2 regions of the Frateuria sp. GZRR33 genome follow, and region 1 is predicted to be linked to the other one. Evidence: riboswitches for the same ligand, from Rfam matches in the RefSeq annotation. Region 1 holds a riboswitch; the other holds the start of a gene.
The links. A riboswitch is a leader RNA that binds a small molecule or an ion and turns the genes downstream of it on or off. The one in region 1 is predicted to bind cobalamin.
Positions count from the first base shown of each region.

Region 2: it holds a riboswitch for cobalamin, as region 1 does, so the genes downstream of both, ACFWZU_RS07705 (ribonucleoside-diphosphate reductase subunit alpha) here and btuB (TonB-dependent vitamin B12 receptor) in region 1, are expected to answer to the same signal.

Region 1 covers NZ_JBHZGK010000005.1:189,151-192,630, forward strand. The annotation lists gene ACFWZU_RS08315 (TonB-dependent receptor) at 1-1,084, opposite strand, end outside; cobalamin riboswitch at 1,361-1,589, shown strand; gene btuB (TonB-dependent vitamin B12 receptor) at 1,726-3,480, shown strand, end outside.
Region 2 covers NZ_JBHZGK010000005.1:46,945-50,424, reverse strand. The annotation lists gene ACFWZU_RS07705 (ribonucleoside-diphosphate reductase subunit alpha) at 1-1,373, opposite strand, end outside; cobalamin riboswitch at 1,617-1,831, opposite strand; gene ACFWZU_RS07700 (SDR family oxidoreductase) at 2,095-3,120, shown strand; gene ACFWZU_RS07695 (DUF421 domain-containing protein) at 3,125-3,480, shown strand, end outside.

The DNA.
Region 1 (3,480 bases):
ACGCACCGGTCAGCTCGAGGACGTTGCTGGAGTTGATGTTCCAGTCGACCTTGGCGTACCAGCTGGGATCGGTGTACGAGTAGACGGTCTCGGTGCCGCCCGAAGCCGTGCCGACGCTCTTGCCGCTGGTGCGATGACCCTCGGCCGAGGCGAACATGTACAGGCGATCCTGGATCAGGGGACCGCCAACGTAGGCGCTCTCGACGACTTCCGAAGTCTTGTTGTCGTTACGGTACTGATACAGCGAGCCGCTGCGCGGGATGTAGATGTTGCGCGGGTCCGAACGCAGGCTGCTCGGGGTGTAGAGGAGCTGGCCACCGAAGTGCCACTCATTGGTGCCGCGCTTGCCGATCTGGTTGATCACACCGCCGTCCGAACGACCGTAAGCGGCGCCGTAGCCGCCGGTCAGGACTTCTTCCTGATCAATCGAGCCGTACGGCAGGTTAATGCCGCCGAGGCCGTTGAGCGGATCGGTGACGTTCATGCCGTTGATGTAGTAGGCATTCTCGGTGACCGAGGAACCGCCGAAGGAAACCAGGCTGTTGCCGGTCGGGCCGGTGAAGAAGCTCGAGCCCTGGACCGCGGTCGGCGCCAGCAGGGCGATCGCTTCGGCGCTGCGTGCCAGCGGCAGCTGGCGAAGCTGCTGCGCCGTGATCACGGTGCGGGAGTCGACGCCGGTGACGTCGATCGACGGCAGCGAGTTGGCGGTGACCGTTAGGCCTTCCAGGTTCTGCGCGTTCTGAGCGCCGTCGAACGAGACGTCCGTACCCGTGCTGACCTTGACCGTCACGTTGTTGCGGGTCGACACCGTCTGACCGTCGCGCATCAGCGTGACCGTATAGACACCGACCGGAAGCGAAGTCGCGCTGTAGCGACCGGACTCATCCACCGTCACGGTGCGCGTCAGGCCCGACTGGCCGGTGATCACCACCGTCTCACCGGCGGCAACCGGCGCACTGCCGAAGATGGTGCCGGTCGTAGCCTGGCCATAGGCGAGGCCGGTAAGGCCCAGGCCCAAAGCCAAGGCTACCGTGAGGGCGCTGCGGCGGGGGTGAGCCCCGTGCTGAAGGTAACGCTTATTCATTAACTGATCTCCCCAGATCGACTCAAAGCGAGTCCACTTAAAAGCTCACGTGTAATCAATGACACGCTGGATGACCCTGACGAAGCTCTTGCCGCCTGGCGGCTTGGCTTTGCTGCCACTCCGCAACGGCAGGCTGCGCCTGTCCCGCAATCACCTCGAAACGATGACTTGCTCTGGAAACGTAGCTCCCGCCGTAACGATATGTCAACTTTTTTTTAGCATTACCGTCCCAGTTCCAGGAACATGTCCGGCGTGGCGCCGGTGTCGCGGCGCGGTTACGATGTCTGCGTTTCGGGTGTCCCGCATGCATGGCATGCCACGGGATGAAACGGGAAGCCGGTGCGTTGTGCGATGCACAACAAGGCCGGCGCTGCCCCCGCAACGGTAAGCGAGTCGAACGGACGGCCCCACGCCACTGTGCCCATGAGCATGGGAAGGCGCCGCCCGGCAGGGCTTTTGGCCTGCGCCCGCGAGCCCGGAGACCGGCCCGAAGCGTTTGCCTGGTGGACCTGCGGTGGGCGGGCCGGACCTCGTGCGTGGCCCCGCGCCTGCCCGTCGCTCCTGTTCCCTGCCTCCGGTCGATCAGCTCATCCACGCTTGAGGCCGTGCGTGGGCGCGCGGCCAAGGACACACCCCCCACCATGAAGAAGACCCTGCTTGCCGCCGCCTTGTGCGGCAGCTCGTTCGCCGCGCTGGCGGCCGACGCCACGGACCCGGCCGCGCTGTCGCCGGTGATCGTCACTGCCACGCGCACCGCGATCACCGTCGACGACGCGCTGTCCTCGGTCAGCGTGATCACCCGCGAGGACATCGACCGGCTGCAGCCGGTCTCGCTGATCGACCTGCTCCAGGGCCTGCCCGGCGTGACCTTCGCCCAGGCCGGCGGACTCGGCCAGCAAAGCTCGCTGTTCCTGCGCGGCACCAATTCCTCGCACACGCTGCTGTTGATCGACGGCGTGCGGGTGGGCACGGTGAGCGCGGGTATCCCGGCGTTCGACCAGCTGCCTATGGACCAGATCGAACGGATCGAAGTGGTGCGCGGTCCGCGCTCGAGCCTTTATGGCGCCGATGCGATCGGCGGCGTGATCCAGATCTTCACCCGGCACGGGCCGCGCAACGGCGGCCTGGCGCCATCGATGCGCCTGGGCACCGGCAGCCGCGGCTACGCCGATGGGCAGGTCGGCCTGGCCGGCGGCGACACGCACGCCTGGTACAACCTGAGCATCGGCGGCCAGTACACGCGTGGCATCAACGCCTGCCGGGTCGGCGCGGGCACCGTTTTCGCCGGCTGCTTCACCGACGAGCCGGATACCGACGCCTACCGCAACCGCAACGCGCTGGCCAACGCGGGCTACCGCTGGGACAACGGCACCGAGCTGACCGCGACCTGGCTGCGCAGCGACAGCCGCGTGGAGTTCGACGGGGCGCCCTACGGCAACCAGCATCACAACCGCCAGCAGGTCGCTGGCGCGCAGCTGGGCTTCGCGCCGCTGGCCGCCTGGAAGGTCACGCTGGCGGCCGGGCAGAGCCTGGACGAGCAGCACACCGACAACGACGGCGTGTTCGTGCGCTACGGCAACTCGCGCCGCAACCAGGCGTCCTGGCAGAACGACCTGGCCCTGGCGGACAACCAGTTGCTGACCCTCGGCATCGACTGGCAGCGCGAGCACCTCTCCAGCGACACCGGTTATCTCGACGACAGCCGCAGCGACACCGGCGGCTACGCGCAGTACCAGGGCAGCTTCGGCCGCCAGGAACTGCAGCTGTCGCTGCGTCACGACGACAACCAGCAGTTCGGCGGGCATACCACCGGTGCGGCGGCGTGGGGCTATGCCTTCGACCACGGCCTCAGGCTGTCGGCGAGCTGGGGCAGCGCCTTCCACGCCCCGACCTTCAACGACCTCTATTACCCCTACGGCAGCGGCAACCCGGACCTGCAGCCGGAAACCTCGCGCAGCGCCGAGCTTGGCCTGGCGCAGCAGCAGGCCGGCTGGCACTGGGCATTGAATGCCTACCAGACCGCCATCGACCAGCTGATCTCGCTGGACGCCAACTACTTCCCGCGCAACATCAGCCGCGCGCGCATCCGCGGGCTGGAGGCCCAGGCCGGCACCGGGCTGGCGGGCTGGCGGGTGGAGGGCTACCTGACGCTGCAACGCCCGCAGAACCGCGACGGCGGCGCCAACGACGGCCACCTGTTGCCGCGCCGCCCGGAGCGCACCGCGCGGGTGGAACTCGACCGCCGCTTCGGCGCCTTCGGTCTCGGCGCCACCGTGCTCGTCGCCGGTGCCCGCTACGACGACCTGGCCAACCTGCACCGGTTGGGCGGCTACGCGACCACCGACCTGCGCGCGAGCTACGCGTTCGCAGACGACTGGCAGGTCGAGGCACGCCTG
Region 2 (3,480 bases), 140 kb from region 1:
ATTTCCGTGCACAGGTTGGACAGGTGGATCACGTTGTCCGGCTCGGCCGTCTGGTTGCCGGTGGCGTTGCAGCGATCCTTGAAAGTCATCCAGCCGTTGCCGGTCTGCGCCAGCGTGCGCAGCATGCGCGCGTAGAGCTCGCGCGCCTTGACCGTCCTCACGGCAAGGCCCGCCGCTTCCGCGTCGCGGTAGGCGCGCTCGAAGGCCACGCCCCAAAGGTCGACCAGTTGCGGCACCGCCTTCGGATCGAACAGCGACCAGTCGTCGTCGGCCTCGACCCGGCGCATGAACTCGTCGGGGATCCAGTTGGCGAGATTCAGGTTGTGCGTGCGCCGTGCCTCGTCACCGGTGTTGTCGCGCAGCTCCAGGAACTCCTCCACGTCGGCGTGCCAGGGCTCGACGTACACGCAGCACGCACCCTTGCGCTTGCCGCCCTGGTTGACCGCGGCGACCGAGGCATCGAGCGTCTTCAGCCACGGCACCAGCCCGTTGGAATGGCCGTTGGTGCCGCGGATCAGCGAGCCGCGCGAGCGCACGCGGGTGAACGCCAGGCCGATGCCGCCGGCGAACTTCGACAGCTTGGCGACGTCCGCGTACTTGTCGTAGATCGCCTCCAGCGAATCGGCCGGCGAGTCGAGCAGGAAGCACGAAGAAAGCTGCTCGTGCGCGGTGCCCGCATTGAACAGCGTCGGTGAGCTGGGGATGTAGTCGAGCGAGGAAAACAGGCGGTAGAGCTCCAGCGCCTCGCCCACGTCGTTGCCGCCGAGCGCGCAGGCGATGCGCATGAAGAAATGCTGCGGCGTCTCGATCACCTTGCGTGTCTGCGGGTGGCGCAGCAGGTAGCGGTCGTACACCGTGCGCAGGCCGAAGTATTCGAAGCGGCGGGTCGCTAGCGGATCGATCGCGTCGTTCAACTTGCGCGCGTGCGCGGTGACGAAATCGCGCAGCCGTGCGTTGAGCAGGCCTAAGCCCGCGCCGCGCGCGATCGACTGCGAGAAGCTCTGGATCTCCTGCCCGCGCACTTCCTTGTCGATGTAGGCGCCAAGCAGGCGCGCGGCGAGCTGGCCGTATTCGGGCTCCTCCGCGGTAAGCGCGGCGGCGGTACGGATCGAGAGCTGGTCGAGCTCCGCCGTGCTGGCGCCGTCGTACAGGCCGCCGATGGTCTTCAGCGCCACCCGCAGCGGGTCGACCGCGTGCAGGCCGTCGGCGTTGCGCGTTACCGCGCGCACGATCTTGTTGACGTCCACGCTTTCGGTGGCGCCGTTGCGCTTGGTCACGCGCATCTGCGCGGGGTTGTGCGGAGGGGTCAGGGCAAAGCTGTCGTCGGCATGCGCGGGCGTGCCTTCACGGGAAGGAGTGTCGAGGGTGTCCATGCGGAAGCTCCGGGAGGGAAGCCGCCGCGCCGATACGGAGGAGAACGCACCGACGCGACGGTTCCGAAAACGTCAAACGCCTGCTCCCGCGCGCAGGGCCTGAGGCTCGCTTCCGATGGACGGCACGCCCCACGCGGGCGCCAGAACGCCCGCATGCGACGCGCCTCCCCGCGGAAGCGGTCACCCGCGCCGGGTCGCGACAGGGTCGGGCGGACGCGTCTCATGGAGCGCGACCGCCGGCCCATGGGGCCCGGCGTGCCGGCAGGTCTTCGGACTTGCGGACACCGGATCGTTCGATCCGTCCTACTTGCCCTCGCTTCCCAGGCGCAGCGGCCCAGTGCATGTGAGGACGTTCGTTTCCGCTTACCGCTGCGGGGCAGTTCCGGATTTGCACCGGATTCCCTTTTAAGCCCGACCGACAATCCGTCCGGACGGGCACCGACGGGCACAACATATCGGGGTGGCTGACGCCGGTCAACCCAATATTTCGTGTCCTGGCGGTTTCGCTCGAACGCGCACCCCATCCGCCTGCAGGCAAGAACGGGAAAAGCCCCGTGGTTGCGCAGCCGCCGACCCCCATTTGCGGCTGCGGGGGAAGGTGCCCCACGGGGCGGATGAGGCGGTCCTGGCTCCGGTCACCCGCGGCAACGCTCGCTCACCTGTCCGCCACAAGGCGCTGCCTATCGTCGCGAGCCATACCCAGCCACAACGGGAGCGGATCATGGCAACGACGAAGACCGCCAGGCGCGGCAACGGCACCGGCAAGGCGGTGGCGAAAGAGCGGCAGGTGCAATCGCAGATCGACGCCGAGGACAAGCAGAAGCAGAAGGCCAGGGCGAGCAAGTCCGCGAGCAAGAAGACGGCCAAGAAACAACCCGGCCAGACGAGCCCGCGCCCCAAGCCGCGTCCGCCGCTGCCCGAGCAGCACCTGAGCAAGCCCGGCAAGGAAGCGAAGCTCAAGCCGCGCCCGCAGTTCGAGGCGCCCGACTACCGCGGCAGCGGCAAGCTCCAGGACATGGCCGCGATCATCACCGGCGCCGATTCGGGCATCGGCCGCGCGGTGGCGGTGCTGTTCGCGCGCGAGGGCGCGGACGTGGCGGTGGTGTACCTGTCCGAGGACGAGGACGCGCGCGAAACCAGGCGCTACGTGGAGAAGGAGGGCCGCCGTTGCCTGCTGATCCGCGGCGACGTGAAGGATCCGGACTTCTGCGAACAGGCAGTGCAGCGGACCGTGGACGAATTCGGCCGTCTGGACGTCCTGGTGAACAACGCCGCGTTCCAGGAACACGCCGACGCGCTGGAGGACATCACCGAAGAGCACTTCGACCTCACCATGCGCACCAACATCTACGGCTACTTCCACATGGCCAGGGCGGCACTGCCGCACCTGCACGAGGGCAGCGCGATCATCAACACCGGCTCGGAAACCGGCCTGTTCGGTAACGCGCACCTGCTCGACTACTCGGCCACCAAGGGCGCGATCCACGCCTTCACCATGTCGCTGGCGAGCAACCTGGTCTCGCGCGGCATCCGTGTCAACGCGGTGGCGCCGGGGCCGGTGTGGACGCCGCTCAATCCGGCCGACAAGTCGGCCAGGCAGGTGGCCAAGTTCGGCCAGCAGAACCCGTGGGGACGGCCGGCGCAGCCGGAGGAGCTCTCGCCGGCGTACGTGTTCCTGGCCGCGCCGAGCTGCTCGAGCTATATCAGCGGCGCCATCCTGCCGGTGATGGGCGGCTCGACAGGCTGACGCCATGCACCTGTCAGACCCCTGGTGGGTGTATGCGCTGCGCGGCGCGGGCGTCTATCTGGGCCTGCTGATCCTGCTGCGGCTGCTGGGCAAGCGCTCGTTCGGCGAGATGACCACCTTCGACATCGTGGTGCTGATGCTGGTCGGCGGCACCTTGCGCACGGCGATCATCGGCGACGACAAGACGCCGCTGGCGGCGATCATCGGCGTGCTGGCGATCTTCCTGCTGGACAAGGGCGTCGCCTGGACCTGCGCGCGCTGGCCCGGCCTGGACCGGCTGGTCGAGGGCCAGGCCAGCCTGCTGGCGCGCGATGGCAGGGTGATCGAGGGCTCGTTGCGCAAGCACGACATGTCCGAGGA